One region of the Rhizobium sp. 05N49 genome, then DNA from elsewhere that is predicted to be linked to it. Evidence: predicted binding sites of a transcription regulator. Region 1 holds the regulator's gene; each other region holds the start of a gene.
What was found. The regulator LexA, encoded in region 1, represses DNA repair genes until DNA is damaged. The targets are predictions, from matches to a motif close to TGTTCNNNNTGTGTTCNG.
Positions count from the first base shown of each region.

Region 2: a site for LexA is predicted at 4,489-4,506, ahead of ruvC (crossover junction endodeoxyribonuclease RuvC). Genes of this name have one in related genera too.
Region 3: a site for LexA is predicted at 4,308-4,325, ahead of AC1DF8_RS22590 (ImuA family protein). Genes of this name have one in related genera too.

Region 1 covers NZ_JBFTME010000006.1:362,942-370,658, reverse strand. Annotated here, with positions in the region: gene AC1DF8_RS15410 (ComEC/Rec2 family competence protein) at 1-1,767, shown strand, start outside; gene lexA (transcriptional repressor LexA) at 1,748-2,473, opposite strand; gene AC1DF8_RS15400 (VOC family protein) at 2,669-3,556, shown strand; gene kdsA (3-deoxy-8-phosphooctulonate synthase) at 3,553-4,401, shown strand; gene AC1DF8_RS15390 (methyl-accepting chemotaxis protein) at 4,415-6,226, opposite strand; gene eno (phosphopyruvate hydratase) at 6,701-7,717, shown strand, end outside.
Region 2 covers NZ_JBFTME010000026.1:81,127-88,843, forward strand. Annotated here, with positions in the region: gene AC1DF8_RS32260 (YebC/PmpR family DNA-binding transcriptional regulator) at 1-313, shown strand, start outside; gene AC1DF8_RS32265 (LLM class flavin-dependent oxidoreductase) at 385-1,386, opposite strand; gene AC1DF8_RS32270 (GNAT family N-acetyltransferase) at 1,486-1,980, opposite strand; gene AC1DF8_RS32275 (methyl-accepting chemotaxis protein) at 1,988-4,303, opposite strand; gene ruvC (crossover junction endodeoxyribonuclease RuvC) at 4,548-5,075, shown strand; gene ruvA (Holliday junction branch migration protein RuvA) at 5,088-5,702, shown strand; gene ruvB (Holliday junction branch migration DNA helicase RuvB) at 5,773-6,810, shown strand; gene AC1DF8_RS32295 (metallophosphoesterase) at 6,811-7,713, shown strand.
Region 3 covers NZ_JBFTME010000011.1:210,646-218,362, forward strand. Annotated here, with positions in the region: gene AC1DF8_RS22580 (error-prone DNA polymerase) at 1-2,077, opposite strand, end outside; gene AC1DF8_RS22585 (DUF6504 family protein) at 2,074-3,588, opposite strand; gene AC1DF8_RS22590 (ImuA family protein) at 3,509-4,264, opposite strand; gene AC1DF8_RS22595 (hypothetical protein) at 4,438-4,713, shown strand; gene repA (plasmid partitioning protein RepA) at 5,099-6,292, shown strand; gene repB (plasmid partitioning protein RepB) at 6,297-7,304, shown strand; gene AC1DF8_RS22610 (hypothetical protein) at 7,614-7,717, opposite strand, start outside.

The sequences.
Region 1 (7,717 bases):
CTTCCTCACCTCAACGATTTTGCCTTCAGCGCCTATTTTGACGGCATCGGTGCTAACGGCTTCTTCTATGGAGCACCGAAGAAGGTTACAGAACAGCCGGAACAAGCGAGCTCTGTCGGCGAGGCCGCACTGGAGTGGTTCTACCGCCTGCGAAGCGGCATCGGCGATCGGATCCGCTCCACTCTGCCGGGCGACACCGGGGCCTTTGCCGCTTCACTTGTCACCGATGAGAGACGAGCGATCTCGGATGAAACGACGGAGGCACTGCGGCAGTCCGGCCTTGCCCACATCGTGGCGATCTCCGGCCTCAATATGGCACTCTCCGCCGGTATCTTCTTTGTCGGGCTGCGCGTGATTCTCAGCCTGTTCCCCGGTATTGCGCAGGCGTGGCCGACCAAGAAGATCGCGGCTGCCGGTGCACTCGCTGCGGTGACGGCTTACTATCTGATCTCGGGTTTTGCCGTTTCAGCCGAACGCGCCTTCATCATGATGGCGATCATGCTGGTTGCCGTCTTCTTCGATCGGCCGTCGATCAGCCTCAGAAACGTGGCGCTGTCGGCTCTCGTGATCCTCGCGGTCTCACCATCGGAAGTGCTCGGACCGAGCTTCCAGATGTCTTTCGCCGCAACACTTGCCCTGGTCGCCGGATACGACCTCTGGAAAGGGCGGCCGATGCGGGAAAATGCCTTTGCCAAACTTCCGATCATGAAACCTTTCTTCATGGTCGGCGGCTTCTTCGGCGGCATTTTCCTGACGTCTCTCATCGGTGGGTTCTCGACGGCGCTGTTTTCGATCGAACATTTCCACCGGCTGACTGCTTATGGCCTGCCGGCAAATCTCGCGGCCATGCCGGTTATTTCATTCATCGTCATGCCGGCCGGCATGCTGGCGATGCTGCTGATGCCTTTTGGTCTGGATGGCTGGCTATGGCCGGTGGCAGGGTTCGGGCTCGACCTGGTGATCGCCATTGCAAAGGCGGTGGCGGGGTGGGGCGGCAATATAGATGTTGCCCGCTTACCCGGCTGGTACTTTCCGGCAGCCGTCTTCGGCTTCCTGTTGCTGACCTTGCTCAGAACCCGGTTGCGGCATATCGGAACCGTAATAATCACTGTTTCAACGTTCGCTGTTGTGTTGCTTCCATCAGAAGCGATGCCCGACGTCACCATCTCGGAAGACGGCAGCCTGGTCGCTCTAATCGACGGAGAGGCAATGGCTTCAAACCGTGAAAAGCCGCCAGCCTTCATTTTCGAACAATGGCAGAGGGCACTTGCCATCGAAGAGCATCAGAAGCCGGTTATGCTTCAAGCCACCAACACACCCACCGTGTCCGATGGCAAAAGATTGCAGCTGTCAACCGATCAACAGAATGAAGCCAGAGAGACAATGAGGCAGGCACTCGCCATCAGCCCAACGTCACGATTCTCTTGCCAAAAGCGCGCCTGGTGTACCGCCTTGCTGGGCAATGGAAAGAAACTGACTGTCATCGAAAACGCTGCCTATCTGGGGCCGGCCTGCGATACGGCCGATATTGTCGTAACTCCTGTCCGATTGCGCTTCGACCGTTGCCGTTCCGGCGCGCTGCTCTTTACCGCCGAGACGCTGCGCAAGTCAGGTTCTGTCGAGCTTCGCTTCACAGATAGTGGAATCGATGTCGCAACCGCATTCGGCCCATTGCAACGCCCCTGGATGCGCCACCGCGCCTATGACTGGCGCAGCGATACATTCGCAGACGCAAGCCAGTCACCGGTCAGTGATAGCGGCGAATGAGGCCGACGAGCTTTCCCTGAACCTTCACTCGATCCGGTGGGAAAATTCGGGTCTCATAGGCAGGGTTTGCAGCCTCGAGCGCAATCGATGCACCCTTGCGCCGGAAGCGCTTGAGTGTTGCTTCCTCGTCGTCGACGAGGGCAACGACGATATCACCCGGGTTGGCGGTGCTGCCATTTCGGATGATGACGGTGTCGCCATCGAAGATGCCGGCTTCGATCATCGAGTCGCCGCGAACTTCGAGCGCATAATGTTCGCCGGAGCCGAGCATATCGGCAGGAACGGTGATGTCATGCGTATTGTTCTGGATTGCCGAGATTGGCACACCGGCAGCGATGCGGCCCATGACCGGGACGGAGACCGAGTTGCCGTTATCGGCAGCGGGCGCTGGCTTTGCCGGAGCCGGCGCTGCAACGGGCTGCGGCTTGCCGAGGCTGCCTTCGATGACGCTCGGTGAAAAGCCGCGACGTGGCTGCAGGCTGGGGCTGTAGGCCTCCGGCAGTTTGATGACTTCGAGCGCGCGTGCCCGGTTCGGAAGCCGGCGAATGAAGCCGCGCTCCTCAAGCGCCGTGATCAGCCGGTGAATACCGGATTTCGAGGCCAGATCCAGCGCATCCTTCATCTCGTCGAAAGACGGAGGAACGCCCGACTCCTTCATCCTTTCGTGAATGAAAAGAAGGAGTTCCTGTTGTTTGCGCGTAAGCATGGCGTGCACCCCAGTCTTGAAACAAATCCAGAACGGACACTATATGTTCCATATGTGTTCCGCAAGTAGCTAAATTTTCGTAAAACTTCTGTCCATTCTGGTGAGAATTTTATTTTTCTCGCGCCCGGGCCTTCCCGGCCTTGTCTCGCAACACCTGCTGAAGCACATCTCCTTGTGACTGTTGGAGGGGACCTAATGAGCCAAGATACGCTTGCAATCGATCATCTCGTTTTGCCGGTTACCGATATCGACCTTGCCCGCGAAAGACTGGGCAAGCTTGGTTTCACTGTGGCGCCGGATGCCCGTCATCCTTTTGGGACCGAAAATGCCTGCGTTTTCTTTGCCGACAAATCCTATCTGGAGCCCCTGGGTGTCGCGAGCGTCGAAGAGAGCGAGGAGACAGCACACGATGGCAATGTGTTCACCGCCCGCAATCAGGCTTTTCGCTTCCGCTGCGGCAGCGAAGGACTGTCCGCGATTGCCTTTGCGACGGCAGATGCAAAGCACGAACATGCTCGATTCGTGAAGGACAGTATGAGTGCCGGTTCTGTGCTGCAGTTCGAGCGCCCTGTTAAAATGCCGGATGGCACGGAGAATATTGCCGGCTTCCGGCTCGCCTTCGCTGGCGACCTGCGGGCACCGGATTTCTTTCTCTTCGCAGTCGAACGCGTCAATCCGCTTCCTGCCAACCGGACCGCGCTTGAGACCCATGCCAATGGTGTCACAGGCATTGCCGAGATCGCGCTCGCGGCCCCCGAGCCGACAGCCTTCGGTGAGTTCGTTCGCTCCGTGGCAAAAGGCGCATCTACTGAGCTCACGAGTTTCGGGCTGGACGTGCCCACCGGAAACGCAAAGATCAGCCTGATGACCCCGGAAGGGCTGGAGGCTTATTTCGATCTTGCCACGTCGGATACCGATCGTGGTCTGCGCGGTCGGGCGATCCGCTTTGCTGTCGGCGATCTGGCCGTGACAGAAGCGCATTTGGCTGCTAACGGGGTGACCTATACACGCAAGGGTAACCGTATTCTGGTGAAGCCTGCGCCCGGCCAGGGCGTACTCTTCGCCTTTGAGGAAACATCATGAGCTCTACTACCAACTCCGTGGTGACGGTCGGCGAAGGCGCCGGTAAGGTCACCTTCTCCAATGCTTCACGCCTGTCGCTGATTGCTGGCGCTTGCGAAATGGAAAGCCGCGATCATGCGTTCATGGTTGCCGGCACATTGAAGGAACTCTGCGCCAAGCTTGGCATCGGGCTCGTCTACAAGACCTCCTTCGATAAGGCGAACCGGTCTTCCTTGTCGAGCAAACGCGGTGTCGGCCTTGAAAAGGGGCTGGAAGTTTTCGCCGATCTCAAGAAAGAACTCGGCATTCCGGTTCTGACCGACATCCACAACGAAGAACAATGCGCCGAAGTGGGTAAGGTCGTCGATATCCTGCAGATACCAGCCTTTCTGTCTCGCCAGACGGATCTCCTGGTCGCGGCTGCCAAGACCGGCCGCGTCATCAACGTCAAGAAGGGCCAGTTCCTGGCGCCTTGGGACATGAAGAACGTGCTCGGCAAGCTGAACCAGAGCGGCAATCCGAACATTCTGCTCTGCGAGCGCGGTGCGTCCTTCGGTTACAATACGCTGGTCTCCGACATGCGTTCACTGCCGATCATGGCGGCAACGGGCGCCCCCGTCATTTTCGACGCCACGCATTCAGTCCAGCAGCCTGGCGGGCAGGGGGAAACCTCCGGAGGTGAGCGGCAGTTCGTGGAGACGCTGGCCCGTGCAGCCGTGGCAGTCGGCGTTGCCGGTGTCTTTATCGAGACCCATCAGGATCCTGATAACGCCCCCTGCGACGGGCCGAACATGGTCTACCTCAAGGACATGCCGCGACTTCTCGAGAAGCTTCTCGCCTTCGACGCGATCGCCAAGGCCGCCTGAACAGCGGGCGGCATCAGGCTGCCGCGCGGGACGGGCGCTTTTCCTCCAGTGCGAAGCGGGAGAGCATGCGCCCGAGCTGGGACGCCTCGGTGCCGAGCTCCTGGCATGCGGCGTTCGTTTCCTCGACCATGGATGCATTCTGCTGGGTCACCTGATCCATCCGGTTGACGGCAGCGTTGACCTCGACGAGCGCGACCGACTGTTCCGAAGACGAGCGCACGATCGCTTCGATCAGCGCCGTCACCTGCAGCACCTGGCGGTCGATATCGCCGAGTGCCTCGCCGGTACGGTTGACAAGTGCAACACCCGCGGAAACCTGTCGCGACGACGTCTCGACGAGAAGCTTGATCTCCTTGGCGAGATTGGCGGAGCGTCCGGCGAGCTCGCGGACTTCCTGAGCGACGACGGCAAAGCCTTTCCCCGCGTCTCCGGCGCGTGCTGCCTCGACACCCGCGTTGAGCGCCAGAAGATTGGTCTGAAAGGCGATCTCATCGATGGCGTTGATAATATCGCCGATCCTGACCGCTGAGTCCTCGATCTTCTCCATGGCAGTCACTGCTTCACGAACAATCTCGGCGGAATGCGCCGCGCTCTCCTTCGTGGCTGACATCATCGCATTGGCTTCATGGGCCCGCTCCGAGGAGTTTTTCACCGTGACCGTGATCTGATCCAGTGCCGAAGCCGCCTGTTCGAGGGAAGCTGCCTGGCTCTCGGTGCGCTGTGCCAGATCATTGGTGCTGAGCGCGATTTCGCGCGAACTGTCGCCGACCGTATTCGTGGCGGCATAAATGTCTTTCATGGCATCGGAAAGAATGATGATGCTGGTGTTGAAGGTCTCGCGAAGCTTCTCGTAAGTATTGGCGAACTGCTCGTCGAGACGCACGGTCAGGTCGCCGCGTGAGAGACGTTCCAGGCCTGCGCTCAGGCTTTCGATAACGCGCTGGCGCGTGGCATTCTCCACGCTCTTCGATGCGTCCAGTTCGGCATCGCGGCGCATCTGTACCTGCCGTTCCTCGTCCTGCAGCGCGCGTATAGCGTTGCGTTCTTCTGCCGATTCGCGAAAGACCGTGACCGCGCGCGCCATTTCTCCGATTTCGTCGGATCGTCTGACATAGGGAACTTCGCGGGAATAGTCGCCGCTCGCAAGCACCGCCATATAATCGCGCATCGCCGATAGCGGCACGATTGCGCGCCGGCGGAACATGTAGAGCCCGACGACGATAATCACGAAGGAAAGCGCGGCGGCCGATAGCGTAACGGCGGAGAGCAGTTCCGTTTGATCCGCTGCCTGCTTTTCGGCGTCCATCTGGAAGGCGTTGGCCATCGCCACGAGTTCGTTTACGGCCGTTTCGTGAACATGAAAATTCGTAGCAAGCTTGGGGAGCGCCGATTCGATGGCGGCCTTGTCGCCCTTCAGGATTGCGGGTATCGCCTCCTCGTTCATGACCTGCCAGAACGCGTCACCCTTGACGAGAACGTTGTCGAGAAGCTTGCGCTTGAGATCGGCGCTGAGCGGCGTTTCGGACCAATATTTGCGGCGGTCTTCATAAGCCGACTTCAGAACCGTTTGGATGCGTTCGATATTGGCCTTTGCCGAGGCTGGCTGCTCGACGGCTTCGAGCGCGAGCATGTAGGGTTCGATGACATAGAGCGGCGGCGGGAGAATATCGGCGACAAGATCCTTGCCGTAGATGATCTGCTTATACATCAGCCCGTTCACACGAAGCATGTTGAGTGCGTAGTTCTGCAAGCCGATGGAGGTCACCAGTCCGAGGATGACAACGGCACCGAAAATGGCAAGGCTGCGTGCAATATTGAGTTTCATCTGTGCCCCATGTGAAATGCCGCCAAGAGAGTCGATAAAATCGCGTTCTGGTTGTTTTTGGCGCGAGGCTGCAGCTTTTCATCCCTGCCGTTCCGTATCGCCCCAAGGGCTGAAACGACTGACTTCTGAGGATCTCACACGGGTATTAAAATTAAGCCGGGATGGTTACCGAAGGCTGAAATCAAGGGGCATGTAACCGTCCAAAATTGGGGCTATTCCAGGGATTTTCAGCCGTGGGTTGCTATCGACGGTGGCGGCCTGCCAACATTCTGCCCGGATGGACTGTTTATCATCTTTCGATGGGTGGGATATGCTGACCGACGACTGCCGTTCCCTTCAAAACCCTGACATGAATGTGCTATAGGCCACGTCTGATGCGCTGCTTGAACGTGCAAAATTGCGGCATTGTAATTTGCGCACCTTCGATTAAGACGATTTCAAACGATTTATCCACCCACCGAGCAGGAAGAGACCATGACTGCAATTACCGATATCATCGCCCGCGAGATTCTCGATAGCCGTGGTAACCCCACCGTCGAAGTCGACGTCTATCTCGAAGACGGCAGCATGGGCCGTGCAGCTGTTCCCTCGGGTGCTTCGACCGGCGCGCACGAAGCCGTAGAAGTCCGCGATGGCGGCAAGCGTTATCTCGGCAAGGGTGTTGAAAAGGCTGTCGAAGCTGCCAACACGGAAATCTTCGACGCGATCGGCGGCATCGATGCTGAAAACCAGATCCAGATCGACAAGATCATGATTGAACTCGACGGCACGCCAAACAAGTCGCGCCTCGGCGCCAACGCCATCCTCGGCGTTTCGCTTGCTGTCGCCAAGGCTGCAGCGCAGGCTGCCGGCCTGCCGCTCTACCGTTACGTCGGCGGTGCCTCCGCAAGCCTTTTGCCGGTCCCGATGATGAACATCATCAACGGCGGCGCCCATGCCGATAACCCGATCGACTTCCAGGAATTCATGATCCTGCCGGTCGGCGCAGATTCGATCCGCGAAGCCGTCCGCATGGGTTCGGAAGTTTTCCACACGCTGAAGAAGGAACTGGCGGCACAGGGCCACAACACCAACGTCGGTGACGAAGGCGGCTTCGCACCGGGCCTAAAGAGCGCTCCGGAAGCCCTCGATTTCATCATGAAGTCGATCGAGAAAGCCGGCTACAAGCCGGGCGACGACATGTGCCTCGGCCTCGATTGCGCCTCGACCGAATTCTTCAAGGACGGCAAGTACGTACTGGAAGGCGAAGGCCGCACGCTCGAGCCAGGCGCCATGGCCGAGTACCTGGCAGAACTCGCTGCCAAGTATCCGATCATCTCCATCGAAGACGGCATGGCTGAAGACGACTGGGAAGGCTGGAAGACGCTGACCGATCTCGCCGGCAAGAAGTGCCAGCTGGTTGGCGACGATTTGTTCGTCACCAATTCGGCTCGCCTGCGCGACGGTATCCGCATGGGCGTCGCCAACTCGATCCTGGTCAAGGTCAACCAG
Region 2 (7,717 bases), on a different contig from region 1:
GGGCGATGCCGACAAGGTCATGGAAGCCGCAATCGAAGCCGGCGCCGACGATGTCGAGACGGACGAGGACGGCCATTACATCACGACCGGCTTCGAAGCCCTCGGCGAAGTCGCCAAGGCGCTAGAAGCCTCGCTCGGTGAAGCCGAGACTGTAAAGGCCATCTGGCGCGCCCAGAACAATGTGCCAGTCGATGAAGAAAGGGCCCAGTCCCTTCTGAAGCTCATCGACTCGCTGGAAGATGACGATGACGTGCAGAATGTCTACTCGAACTTCGAAGTCTCGGAAGAAGTTCTGGCCAAGCTCTCAGCTTAAGGCCATCCAGGATATGGAATCGAAAACCCGGCCATTCCGCCGGGTTTTTGTTTGCAAGGATGCCCTGGCGTCTAGGCTGCGGCCCGCATGAAATTGCCGAGCCCGGCAAAGAGCTCCACCGATTTCAAACGCGCCTCAATATCATGGATCGGCATGGAGATGATGACCTCGTCCGCTTGCGTTTCCTTGAGGAATTCATTGAGCTGGGCCTCTGCCGTGGCTGGCGAGCCGACGACGGCGTAGCGCAATGTGTGTTCCACATTCATCTTTTCCATCGGCGACCAGAAGGCGTCCATGTCTTTGACCGGCCGCGGGAAAGGACCACGCACATTGCGCCTGAGATTGACGAATTGCTGCTGCGCAGAGGTGAAGTGGTACCGCGCTTCCTCGTCCGTCTCGGAAACAGCGCCCATGACGCCGACCATCACATAGGGCTTGTCGAGTTCCGACGAGGGCTGGAACCGGTCGCGATAGATCGCGATGGCATCAAGAAGCATGTCAGGCGCAAAATGCGAAGCAAAGGCGAAAGGGAGGCCTAGCATGGCCGCGAGCTGGGCGCTGTAGAGGCTGGAGCCGAGCAGCCAGATCGGGATGTGTGAATCGTTGCCAGGCACGGCAAGGATCGCCTGGTTTTCGATCGGTGTACCGAGAAGCTGCTGTAGCTCCACGACATCATTGGGAAAACTGTTTGCACCGGCGTCGAGGTTGCGCCGCAGCGCCTGCGCCGTGCGCATGTCCGTTCCCGGCGCGCGGCCGAGGCCGAGATCAACGCGGCCGGGAAACAACGCTTCCAGCGTACCGAACTGTTCGGCAATGACGAGCGGCGCATGGTTCGGCAGCATGACGCCGCCTGAACCGATGCGAATGGTCTTCGTCACAGCACCGATCTGCCCGAGAATGACCGAGGTTGCAGCACTCGCGACGCCGGGCATGCCGTGATGTTCGGCCATCCAGAAGCGCGTATAGCCGAAGTCCTCCGCCTTCTGTGCCATGCGCTTCGACGCCGCAAAGGATTGGCCGATGGTCGTGCCGTCTGCCACGGGGGAAAGATCGAGAATGGAAAAGGGAACCATGGAAACCTGCCGCGCAAAGATGGGGTGCGGTCTATGTAGGTTCGCCGTGGCTCTATTCCAAATCGCAGCGCCAATAAAAGCTGCCGCGAAAACTATCCGTCATTCGCCGAAAGCCGGAGAGAATTTCAGCGCACCTGATGGTGGCGATCCACTGAAGACGATCCGCTGGACGTAGCGCGTATCAAGATCGCCATAGGTCAACCTTCCATCGCTCTCGAAACCGACACCCCGATAGACTGCAGGATTGCCGATCAGCGCGCAGCCTGCTGCATGACGCTCTCTCAGGAGATCGAGCCCTTTCAGGATCAACTCTCTGCCAATCCCCTGCCGCTGCCGCTCCGGCTTTACCGAAATCGGCCCGAGCCCATACCATCCGTCCTTGATGTCACCGATTGTGATCGGCGAGACGGCGACGTGGCCGATGATCTGCCCGCCTTCTTCGGCGACGAGAGATAATGTGAGATCACCCGATGCACGAAGATCCCGGATGATTTGCGCTTCGGTATTATTGCTGTAGGGCATCGGTTCGAACGCCACCCAGGTCAGCTCATGAATGGCATCCGCATCCTCGAGTTTTTCAAGCCGGATCAGCATGGTACGATCAGGCCCGCTTGCGCTGCAGATGCGTGTCGGTGCCGTGCTGCTGATATCCTTCGCCAAGCGTAAAGTTGCCGAGCTGGCGGTCCATCTCCACGGCCTCGGTTGCCAGGCGATGGATTGCAGCCGTTGTTTCCTCGACCATCGCCGCATTCTGCTGGGTCATGGAATCGAGCTCGGCGACCGAACTGTTGATCTGCCGTAGGGTATCGGCCTCTTCACGGGTGGATTCCATGATTTCGTTGATCTGGCCGTCGATGGATTCGACATGACCACCGATGCCCGCGAGCGCAACGCCGGCCCTCTCGACGAGCGCCACGCCGCTTTCAACCTCATGCGTGGATTTCTGCAACAGGCTGGAGATTTCCTTGGCAGCGCTCGAAGAGCGTTGCGCCAACTCGCGTACTTCCATGGCGACGACCGCAAAACCCTTGCCGCTTTCGCCGGCGCGTGCCGCCTCGACTCCGGCATTCAGTGCCAGCAGATTGGTCTGGAAGGCGATATCGTCGATGACGGAAATGATGGTGTTGATCTGCCGTGAAGACGCCTGGATCGCTTCCATCGCCGCAATCGTCTCGCGCATGATCTGGCTGGAGCCGACCGTCTCCTTCTTGGCATCGCGGGCGATGCGCGCCGCCTGCTCGGCGCGCTCGATCTGCACGCGCACAGACTGTGTGATGGCGCTGATCGCGTTTGCCGTCTCGGTGATCGAGCCTGCCTGGCGCTCCGTGCGACCGGCCAGCTCATCGGCCCCGGTGCGCATCTCTTCGGAGCCGGCTCGGACGGCCATGGAATTGCCGCCGATCGCCGTCATCGTTTCGTTGAGCGTCGCCAGCGCCTCGTTGAAGTTCACGCGCAGGCTTTCGAGCTCGCTCGGGAAGCGGGTTTCGATCTGGTAGGCGAGATCGCCGCTTGCCAGATGATGAAGCCCCTCGTCGAGTGCCGTGACGACATCCTGCAGACTGCGGGCCTCCGCCTCGCGCTGGGCCAGATTCTGTTGGCGCTCGCTTTCGGCCCGCATGCGCGTTTGCTCGCTCGCAGCTTCGAGCTGGCGGCCTTCGATCAGCGACTGCTTGAAACGAGCAAGCGCCTTCGCCATCGTGCCGATCTCGTCCTTGCGGCTCTGGCTGCCAATCTCGACTTCGAGCTTGCCGTCAGCGACCTCGCTGGTCACGCCGGCAAGACGGGCAAGTGGTGAGAACAGCAAGTTGGTGATGAGCCCCGTGGCAATAGCCATGACAACGAGAACGCCGATGCCGATCCAGGTCAGCAGCGTGGCGATCTCGATCGAGCCAGCGTTCAATTCGCTGAGCAGCACGCTTTCGACGACGAGGAAACGATCGCCGCGATAGTCGACGCCGCGCACATAGGCGCGTGCTGTTCCATCGGTGCGATCGAAGTCTGCGACTGTCATAACCGAGCTCGCAAGCGCATCCTTGATGAAGGTGAACGGCGCGGTATCGAGCGTCGCTAGCCGGCCGGATGCATTGAGACCAACGGCCGAACCGTCAGCCGAAATGATCGCCGCCTGCGCCGTACTGCCTGACACGATACCCTTCGCGAGGATGCCAGTGACGACATCGTCGCGTACCTTGAAGAGCATCAATCCCTTCGCCTGGCCGAGCTTGACGATCGGCACCGCATAGAAGATCGCCGACTTGCCGCTTACTGCGTCGACGCGCAGACCGGAGAAGGCCGTCGGCGCAGAATCATCGGTGGCCTTTGCGGTATTCTCGATCGCCCTGGCATAGGCGATACCTGCACCGGTCGACTTCCAGGCATCCGACTTCAGGTTTTCCGCAAAATCGTCATTCTTCTTGTAGGAATAGAGCACAGTACCATCGAGATCGACGATCAGGAGGTCGCTGAACGCCGTGTCGGCGAGATCGCGCGCCACTTCGCTCTGCGTCTTTTCATGGTTCGAATAATAGAAACCGCTCGGCCCCTCCGGCTTGGTAAGCCTTTCGCGCTGGTCGGCCGGGTTCGGGTTGTTGGTGATAAAGACTTTCTTCAGCTCCCCGCGGGCATCGCCCGAGCTTTTCTCGATCGTCTTCCAGCCGCTCTTCAGGCTAGTGATCGCCATCTGCAGCGCTTCGATGCGCGCAATGGAGGTCGCCTGGTTCTCGAGCTGCACAAGCTGATCCTGCAGCATATCGCCGCGGAAAATCAGTACGCTCTCCTTGGCCTTCAGCGCCTGCTCGTCGGAAACGCGGCTGCTGGCGAAATAGGCGAGGATATTGATCACAGCGACCGAAAGCGTGGTCAGCAGGATGAAGGTGGCTATCACCTTGAAGGACAGGGACTGAAATCTCTGAGCCATGAAAAAGAACCCTTCCGGAACGGCGCCGCCGGCGGGTGTATCGTCGAGATATCACCCGCCGGTTGAACTGCAAACAGACCATCGGAGGCCTTAAGCTTTGCAAAAGTCGGCCCCTCTCACATTTGATGGATCAGAATTCGTGCATCCGGTTTAATTCGCGGTAAATGCCGCCTGAAAACACGCCATGTTTTCGCTTTGTTCACATATCGATGGCACTTATTCAGCCGTCGCTATAGGGTGAGCCATGCAAAACACGATTCGCATCATCGGTATTGATCCCGGTCTTCGCCGCACCGGATGGGGCATCATCGATACGCTCGGCAATTCGCTGCGCTTCGTTGCCTCGGGAACCGTCACCTCGGATGGCGACATGGACCTGGCTTCGCGGCTCTGCCAGCTGCATGATGGGCTTGCCGACGTTGTCCATTCCTACAAGCCGGAAGAGGCTGCCGTCGAACAGACCTTCGTCAACAAGGACGCCGTCGCCACGCTGAAGCTCGGCCAGGCACGTGGCATCGCCATGCTGGTGCCGGCCCGTGCCGGTCTGCCGGTGTCGGAATATGCGCCGAACGCCGTCAAGAAGACCGTCATCGGCGTCGGTCACGGCGAGAAGCAGCAGATCCACATGATGCTGAAGATCTTGATGCCGAAGGCCGAATTCAAGGGCAATGACGCCGCCGACGCATTGGCGATTGCGATCTGCCATGCTCATCACCGCGGTGCAAACCGCATGCGCCAGGCGGTCGCCAGCGCTTCTGCAACTCATCCCTGACGGAACAAGATCATGATCGGCAAGCTGAAGGGCACCATAGACGAGATCGGCGATGACTATGTGCTCGTCGATGTGCACGGCGTCTGTTACGTCGCCTTTTGCTCGGCACGCACGCTCTCGAAACTCGGCTCCGTCGGAGAGGCCTGCGTGCTTTTTATCGAGACCTATGTACGTGAAGATCAGTTGAAGCTCTTCGGCTTCCAGACCCAGCTCGAACGCGAATGGTTCAACCTGCTCCAGAGCGTGCAGGGCGTCGGCGCGAAAGTGGCGCTCGCCGTACTTTCGACGCTCACGCCGCCAGAGCTTGCCAATGCCATAGCCCTGCAGGACAAGACCGCCGTTTCGCGTGCTCAGGGCGTCGGACCCAAGGTCGCGATCCGCATCGTCACCGAACTCAAGAACAAGGCGCCCGCCTTTGCCGGCGAGGCGATCAATATCGGTCTCAAGCAGGAGATCGGCGAAGGCGTGGCCGCAGCCCCCGTTGCCGATGCCGTTTCGGCCCTGACCAATCTTGGCTATTCCCGTGATCAGGCAGCCAATGCGGTTGCCGCCGCCATGAAGACGGCCGGAGAGGATGCCGATAGCGCCAAGCTGATCCGCCTCGGCCTGCGGGAACTCTCCCGCTGATGGCCTCGCGGGGTGTCAATGCGGGCCGCTTGGTGTATGGACTTGAGCAAGCTTCTAACGGAAATACTCAATGACTGATGCCCGCCTGATAGCGCCGGAAAAGCGTGGCGAAGACCTGGATACAACGCTGCGTCCGCAGTCTCTGGACGAGTTTACCGGCCAGGCGGAGGCACGCGCCAATCTCAAGATCTTCATCGAAGCGGCCAAAAACCGCGGCGAAGCGCTGGACCATGTTCTCTTCGTCGGCCCGCCCGGCCTCGGCAAGACGACACTGGCGCAGATCATGGCGAAGGAACTCGGCGTCAATTTCCGCTCGACCTCCGGCCCGGTTATCGCCAAGGCCGGCGACCTCGCCGCATTGCTGACCAATCTCGAAGAGCGTGACGTGCTCTTCATCGACGAAATCCATCGCCTCAACCCCGCGGTCGAGGAAATCCTTTATCCCGCGATGGAAGATTTCCAGCTCGACCTCATCATCGGCGAAGGCCCCGCCGCCCGCTCGGTCAAGATCGACCTGTCGAAATTCACGCTCGTTGCCGCCACCACTCGCCTTGGTCTGCTGACGACACCGCTGCGCGACCGTTTCGGCATACCTGTGCGTCTCTCCTTCTATACGGTGGAGGAGCTGGAACTGATTGTCCGCCGCGGCGCCCGTCTGATGGGCCTTGGCATGACCGATGACGGCGCCCGCGAAATCGCAAGGCGTGCGCGCGGGACACCGCGCATCGCCGGCCGCCTGCTCCGCCGCGTGCGCGACTTTGCCGAAGTCGCAGGGGCCGAAGCTGTCACCCGCGAGATCGCCGATGAGGCACTGACCCGCCTGCTGGTCGACAATATGGGTCTCGACCAGCTCGACAAGCGCTACCTCAACATGATCGCCGTCAATTTCGGCGGCGGCCCGGTCGGCATCGAAACCATTGCGGCCGGTCTCTCCGAGCCGCGTGATGCGATCGAGGACATCATCGAGCCCTACATGATCCAACAGGGTTTCATACAGCGCACGCCGCGTGGCCGCGTTCTGACCGCAATCGCGTGGAAACATCTCGGCATGCAGCCGCCAAAGGACATGGAGGCTGCGCAATTCGGGCTGTTCCGGGAGGACAATTGATTGATCAGCCGGCGCGGCTTTCTCAAACTGATGGGTGGCGGCGTCGCCAGCCTCATGGCACTCGGCGGATATGCATTCGCCTATGAACCGCTGGCCCGGCCGGCGATTTCCCGTTATACGCTTACCCCGCCAGGATGGACGCCGGGCCTAAAGCTGCGGCTCGTCGCGCTTGCCGATCTCCATGCCTGCGAACCCTGGATGTCTGCCGCCCGCATCGCGTCGATTTGCGCCCATGCTAACGAGCTTGGCGGCGATATCACGCTCCTGCTCGGTGACTACGCGGCTGGCATGAACATGGTGACGCGCTACGTCCATTCCAGTGAGTGGTCGAAGGCGCTGGCTACGCTCAAGGCCCCGCTCGGCGTGCATGCGATCATGGGCAACCACGATTGGTGGGAAGACAGGACCGCGCAGAAGAATGGCGGAGGCGATACGTTCGGACATAGAGCACTGGCCGACGCAGGCATCCCCGTCTACAGCAATCGTGCCGCCAGGCTGGAAAAGGAAGGGCACGCCTTCTGGCTGGCGGGTCTGGAGGATCAACTGGCGCTCCTGCCTGGCAGGAAATGGGGCCGCAGCCGGATGCAGGGGCTCGACGATCTCGACGGAACGCTCGCACAGATTTCCGACAACGCGCCCGTTATCCTGCTGGCCCACGAGCCCGACATATTTCCACGTGTGCCCGACCGGGTATCGCTCACTCTGTCTGGCCACACGCATGGAGGGCAGATCCGTCTTCTTGGTTATTCACCGGTCGTGCCCTCACGTTACGGCGATCGTTATGCCTATGGCCATATTGTGGAGGATGGTCGAAACATCATCGTTTCCGGCGGGCTCGGCTGCTCCGTTGCGCCGGTGCGCTTCGGCATTCCGCCGGAGATAGTGGTCATTGACCTCGGATAATATC
Region 3 (7,717 bases), on a different contig from region 1:
TGCCGATCATGCCGGATATCAGCTTGTCCTTGAAGCGGCTGACGCCGCCGGTGAACTTGAAGGTCGCCATGCTTTTTCTGAGCTGGTCGGCCTCACCGCCGGTAAAGCCGGCGCAGACCATGGCGACCTTCATGGCGCTTTCCTGGAAGAGCGGCACGCCAAGCGTCTTGCGCAGGACCGTTTCGAGTTCCGGTGTCGGGTAATCCGGTTTTTCCTTGCCCTCCCGCCGTCTCAGATAGGGATGGACCATGTCGCCCTGGATCGGGCCGGGGCGGACGATCGCCACCTGGATGACGAGATCGTAGAAGGTTTCCGGCTTCAGGCGCGGCAGCATCGACATCTGCGCCCGGCTCTCGATCTGGAAGGTTCCAAGCGTGTCCGCCTTCTGGATCATGGCATAGGTCGCCGGATCTTCCTGAGGGATATCGGCAAGGTCAAGGTCGATGTTCTTTGCCTCGCGCAGGAAGGCGAAGCTCTTGGCCATGCAGGTCAGCATGCCGAGTGCCAGAACATCGACCTTCATGAATTTCAACGCCTCGACATCGTCCTTGTCCCATTCGATTACCTGCCGGTCGACCATCGAGGCCGGTTCGATCGGGACGAGATCGTCGAGCCGGTCATGGGTGAGCACGAAGCCACCGGGATGCTGGCCGAGATGGCGTGGCGCGCCCATCAGCTGCTGTGCAAGCTGGAGGGTCAAGGCAAGGCGGCGATCCTCCGGATTGAGGTTGAGCTCCCTGACCTGCTTTTCGCCGACCACCTCGCTCCAGGCCCAGACGCCCGACGACAGCGCCTTGATCAGGTCTTCAGGCAGACCGAGCGCCTTGCCGACGTCGCGGATGGCGCCCTTCGTGCGGTAGCGCGTGACCGTAGCGCAGAGTGCCGCCTTGTGATGCCCGTAGGTCTTATAGATCCACTGGATGACCTCCTCGCGCCGCTCGTGCTCGAAGTCGACGTCTATGTCGGGCGGCTCGTCACGCTCCTTGCTGACAAAGCGCTCGAACAACAGATCGTTTGTATCGGGATCGATGCTGGTGATGCCGAGGATGTAGCAGATGGCGCTGTTGGCGGCCGACCCCCTCCCCTGGCAGAGGATATTCTGGCTGCGGGCGTAGCGCACGATCGAAAAGACCGTCAGGAAATACGGCGCGTAGCGCATCTCCCTGATGAGATCGAGCTCGTGGCGGATCGACCGCAGCACCTTTTGCGGCAATCCTTCGGGATAGCGTGTCGGAATATATTGCCGGACATAATGCTCCAGCGATTGCTGGGCATCCATACCGGCAACGATTGCCTCCTGCGGGTATTGATAGGTCAGTTCCTCCATCGAGAAGGTGCAGCGCGCGACGATCTCCGCGGTGCGGGCAAGTGCTTGAGGGTAACGCCCGAATAGTCGCTGCATTTCCTCCGGCGGCTTCAGGTAACGGTCGGCATGGCGCTCGCGCTCGAAGCCGACATCGTCGATCGTCGTGCGATTGCGGATGCAGGTTACCACGTCCTGCAGCTGACGGCGGGACGGTTCATGGAACAGCACGTCATTGGTGACGACGGTGCGGACCTTGTAGCGGGCCGCCATGGCGGAAATCTCGTGCAGGCGCAACTGGTCGTTCGGCCGGCGGCGGAGACTGAGAGACACATAGGCCCGGTCCTGGAATATCTCGGCCATTTTTCTCAGCCGGACGGCGCAGGTCTCGTCGGCAAGATCCGGCACCAGAATGCCGATCAGCCCTTCTGCGTAGAGGGAGACGTCGTCGAGGCTCAGGATGCACTTGGCTTTCCCGCCCCTGCTCTTTCCCAGCGTCAGCAATCGCGTCAGCCGCTGATAGGCAGCGCGGTTGGTCGGATAGGCCAGGATCGACATGCCCTCGCTCAGATCGAGACGGCAGCCGACGACGAGGCGAAGTCCTGTGGCGCGCGATGCCTCCAGCGCCCGAACGATCCCTGCCAGCGAATTCCGGTCGGTTATGCCAAGCGCCGCCATGCCCATCGCCTTGGCCCGCGCAAACAGTTCGTCGGGCGAGGAGGCGCCTCGCAGGAAGGAAAAATGCGTCGTGACCTGCAGCTCGCAATAGGTCATGAGAAGGTTCCGTGCAGGAACCAGCGATGCGATCCGGTCTCGGGATCGACACCGTCGCCGGCGCGATAGATCCAGTAGCGTTCGCCATTTTCGTCGGCGACCGTGAAATAGTCGCGCACGGCGAGCCATTCGGACGATCGCTGCCACCATTCTCCGAAGATGCGCTCAGGCCCGTCGGCCTGTTTGACACGGTAGCGCTTGCCACGCCAGGTAAACCAGACGGGAGGATGATCCGGCATGAGGGCCATGACCTCGATCATTTCCGGGCGATCGAGCAACCGGACCGGACGCGGCCAGATCAGCGGCCAGTTCTGCCCCTGCTCTTCTGCGACCGCCGAGATGGCTTTCAGCGATCGTTCGGCAACATCGCTTGCTACCGGTGCCAGCCGGTAGATCCGAAATTTTCCGCGATTGCCGAGAATATCGACGAAGGCGGCGATGTCGACCTTGTCATCATCGATCAGGTTGGAGGCGATCTGCCGGTCTTCCAGCGGCTCGACGAGCGTCGCGGCAAGCGAGAGCTTTTCGATGCCGAAGCCCGGCTCGATGCGCTCGATCCGGTCGTGAAGAAGCTTCGTCAGCCAGGCAACGTCGCGCACTGGCTTGGCGGTACCGGCTCGCAGCGCCTGGACGCTGTTGTCGACCCGGTGGACGATGAGATCGGCGCGGCGTACGCCAAGACCCTTTTCCTGAAGACCATGACAGAGCCTGCGCACCAGAACGGCGATATATTTGGCGATCGTCTCCGGCGCACCGATCGGTTCTGCGAAGGACCTGGACACTTCGACCCATTCGGGCGCGCGAAGCGGGTCGATAGGTTCTGCCAGCCCGCCAAACATCTGGTCGAGCCTGCGGACGATTTCCGGCCCGAAGCGCTGCGTCAACGGTGCCCTTGGCGTTGCGGCAAGCTCGCCGACGGTGCCAAACCCAAGCACGCGCAGGCCGGTGATGATCTCCCTGTCGAGACGAAGCGATGAGATCGGCAGATCGATGACGGCCTCGGCCGTCTTGCCTTTGGCAACCACCCGTGTCTCTTGCGCGATCGTGCGCGCCAATGCGTGGGCCGCTCCCCAGCTGTCGGCAACGACGGCGCGCGCGGGCAGGCCCTTGGCGCGGAAGCTGTTGACGAGGCGTGACAGCATCGGCCCTTCCCCGCCCTGCAGGTGGTCGGCCCCTTCGGTATCCATGACGATGCCGTCAGGCGGGTCGACCGCAACGATTGGCGAATATTGAGAGAGCGCCCAACGGGTGATGCGCTCCAGAGCAGCTCGATCAGCGCAAGGATCGGCATCGACCATGACGAGACCCTGCACCAGCGCCTGGGCCTTGGCCGCCGGCATGCCGCTTCGCAGGCCGAGCCTTTTGGCGTTGGCATCGACGGCCGACAGCCACCGCTTCGAACCGCTGCGGGCGACGACGACGAGCGGCGCCTCAGCGGGAATGGACGGATCGGCGCGTCTGACGCGATCCGTCGGCAGCGTCGGAAGAAATACGGAGACGACCCTGACCATCACATGCCTCGAGGATGAATTCTGCACTTTCGCCGGCCTTGATCCGGATCAGCTCGACATGCCAGCGCGTCCTGCCGATGCCGGGAACCGGAAGCGGCTCCGACGGCAGGACGCATATGCGCCAGCGCGAGACGGCAGCCGTCGGGCGCCCGAACTCGCCGGCCTCGGCCGGACGGCGCCAGCGCCGGATGATGAGGCCGAGCGCACCGGAGGCTTCGGCCGCCAGCTGAAGGCGCCGCGACGCGACCATAGGCAGGCGCGCCGTCTCGGCGACGACGGCGCCAAGCCCGCCGAAGCGCAGGGCCTCCTCGCAGGCTTCAAGCACATAGTCTTCGCGGATTGCCTCGACATAGATGACCCGGTCCGGATGCAGACCGGTCTGCGCCAGCGCAGGAGCAAAAAGGTCCGCTCGCGCCAGACACCAGACGACGATGCCGCGCGTGCGGGCAGCGATGCCGGCGGCAAAAAGCGCGGCTGCAGCCCCATTGACGGCGCCGGCCCCACCGCCGGCAATTTCATGGATTGCACCATAGGCAAGTCCGCCACCTGGTAGCGTTTCGTCGATCTCGCTGACGCCGAAGGGAAGGACGTTCTTGGGACGGRCAGCCATTCCATCAAGGTGCTGAATGCGCGCCCGAAGCTCAGAAATCACAGGGTTTGCATTTGGGCGAGCCATGTCCGGTCTTCATCAAGGTTTGCAGAGTGCAGAAAAGCAGATATGTTCTTTATTTGTTCCTAATTGGAATGTGAGTCAACGCGCATGGTCTCGAACGGGATTTCGACAGGATGCGCTGTCCACATTGCCGGTAGGATAAAAAATCAACGAACGCAGCCAACTACGGACAATGGATGGACCGAAAAAAAATATCGACATATGCCACCGATGAGCTGACGCTGCGCCTCGTCCGGCAGCCTTCCATCACGGTCGCCTGTCTCATCTGCAATCGTCACGGCGCTTTCGACCGACAGGCGCTGATCAGGCGGCATGGTGCGGGCCTGACCTTTCACGCATTGCGCCGGCGGGTGGCGATGGGATGTGCAAGGATGCACGAACCGGACGGCGTCGACCGTTGCGGAACCCATTTTCCCGGCTTCACCTCCGCCGGATCGGATCGGAAGTCTTAGTCGATCCTCTCCGCTGCTCTGATCCTGGCTGGAAAATGACGCTCGCAACGTTGTCCGCGGACAACATTGTACCGCGCTGATCGAAGATTTCCGCCGCCCCTTGTTGGTGAGGATGATCGCCCATGCGCATCCACATGCCGTCGATCCAGCGCGGACAACGCGTCCGACACTGTTCGAATCCGGCATGGGCTGGAAGATGCCCGCCGCTATGCGCTGCAGCTGCGGGGTCAATGCAGCGGCAATCGCCAGGTAAGGTGCCTGTCACAGGTCCCTGTGGATAGGCGCGTGGTTAAGGGTTTGTGAAACTGTAACGAATCGGGCGATAATATAACTGCGCAGTTGGCCTCTCATTATCGAAAATTGCGCAGTTCGATTGGAAACCACGATGCTAGCGAATCCAGTTCTGAAAGACGATCAAGAGCACCTTCCGTCGCTTTTGGCAGCGGATGCTCAGGAGCTCGCCTATCAGCTCCAGCAGCACCAGGCGAAAATTTTCCCGCCGCTGTCTCGAAAGACGATGCGGCTGTTTTCCCCCACGGAAGCCGCCGGCTTCATCGGCATCGGCGAGGGTTATCTCCGCCAGATCGCCAAGGAGGGCCACGGACCGGACCCCCTTGCCAACGGCCGGCGGCAGTATGGCGCCGAAGACATGAACCGCATCCGTCAGGCACTCGACGAACGCAACGGTACGCCGAAATATGTACCGGTGCGACGTGGCGCTGAAAAACTGCAGGTCGTCTCCGTCATGAATTTCAAGGGCGGATCCGGCAAGACGACGACCTCAGCGCATCTCGCCCAATATCTGGCACTGCGCGGCTACCGCGTGCTTGCCATCGATCTCGACCCGCAGGCGTCGCTATCGGCGCTCTTCGGCCACCAGCCGGAACTCGACGTCGGCGAGGGAGAAACGATTTACGGCGCCATCCGCTACGAGAGCCCGGTATCGATCTCGGAAGTGGTGCGCTCGACCTATACGCCGAACCTTCACATCATTCCCGGCAATCTCGAACTCATGGAGTTCGAACATGAGACACCGAAGGCCATGGCGGGTGGTACTGCCGAATCCCTGTTCTTTGCCCGGATCGGTCAGGCGCTGACCGATATCGAAAGTCTTTACGATATTGTCGTCATCGATTGCCCGCCGCAGCTCGGCTTTCTCACGATGTCGGCGCTCTGTGCTGCGACCTCCGTGCTGATCACCGTGCACCCGCAGATGCTTGACGTCATGTCGATGTCGCAGTTCCTGACGATGACAAGCGAACTGATGTCGGTCGTCGAGCGGGCGGGCGGGCGCACGAGCTATGACTGGATGCGTTACCTCGTGACCCGCTTTGAACCCAATGACGGACCGCAGAGCCAGATGACCGGTTTCATGCGGGCGATCTTCGGCAACCGCATGCTGCAGAACGCGATGTTGAAATCCACCGCAATCTCGGACGCCGGCGTCACCAAGCAAACGCTTTATGAGGTCGATCGGGCACAGTTTATTCGAGGAACCTACGACCGCGCCCTGGAATCGATGAACCTCGTCAACGGCGAGGTCGAGGCGCATATCCGTTCTACCTGGGGCAGGAGATAGCTCAATGGCGCGCAAAAATCTCATCGAAATCTCGAACGCGAACGAAGCCCGGCCCGATCCGTCAGTGTCGCCAGCGCGCGACAGCCGGCCGATCGCCGGCTTCATCCCGCAGACAAGGAGTGCGGGCCTCGTCGGGGGGATTACCAAGACGCTTGGCAGCATCACCGAAAAGGTCGAGCGGGCCAACGATCTGGAGCGCCAGCTCGCCGAGGGTCGCACAATCGTCGAAATCGATACGGCCTTGATTGATGCCTCCTTTGTCGCCGACCGCCTCGATATCGACGCGGCGGAGCTTGCGCAGCTGACGGAGCAGATCCGGGAACACGGACAGCAGGTTCCGATCCTGGTGCGGCCGCACCCGCAGGCCAAGGGCCGCTATCAGGTCGCCTTCGGTCACCGGCGCCTGGCAGCGGCCAAGGCGCTCAAGATCAAGATCAAGGCAGTCGTGCGCGCCTTGACCGACGAGCAGCTCGTCGTCAGCCAGGGCCAGGAGAACAATGCGCGCGCCGATCTGTCCTATATCGAGCGCGCTCTTTTCGCCCATCGGCTGGAGGAGAAGAGCTTCGGCGGGGCCGTGATCACCGCAGCTCTCAATATAGACAGGGCGGCGCTGGCCAAAATGCGCGCTGTCACACGCCAGGTCCCGATTGCTCTGATCACCGCAATCGGCTCTGCGCCGGCGATCGGTCGCCGCCGATGGATGCAGTTTGGTGAGCATCTGGAAAAGGTCGACATCGATGCGCTTATCGAGATGTTGTCCGCGGACAACATTGGCCAATTGTCGAGCGATGACCGGTTTCAGCGAGCATTTGCCTTCGCAACGGCAAAGCAAGCTGCCCTGAAGGCGAGTTCGGCCGCACAGATCGCTGATCTTCCAGTGAAGTTCAAACGCACGCCGACAACCGCCACCTTTGTCTTCGACAACAAGGTGGCGCCCGGTTTCGACGAATTCGTGCAGGAGAGACTGGAGAGCCTCTATGCACAATACCGGCAGGAACGGGACGCGGGTTAGGCCCGAGGCAGGCTCTCCTACCTTTCAGGCGTGCGAGCTTTTTGCGCGATAAGATCGGCAATCGCATTCTATGAACGCACTTGCATCTCACGCCAGCGCCTGATGAGCGCGGTTGTTGCCCCGCGTAAGGCCGGATGCAGCGCTTCAACTCAATGACTGGCAGATCATGAAGCCGCAGGCGAGGCGGACGACGCTTTTACGCACAAACGGCGGGCAAGCGGCAACTGGGCCGAGGACAATAGACGACATGCCCGCCAGGGCCTGGGTTGGCGCGGGCGCCGGCTTTGGCCGGTTCTTGGGAAAGTCGTTTCAGAATTTGATCTGCCACCAGACGAGAGCAAAGGAGGCGAAGGCGAAGGTCGTTGCCAGAAGTGTCTCGTGATCCATAAAATATCCCCGTGAAGTTGGCTGAT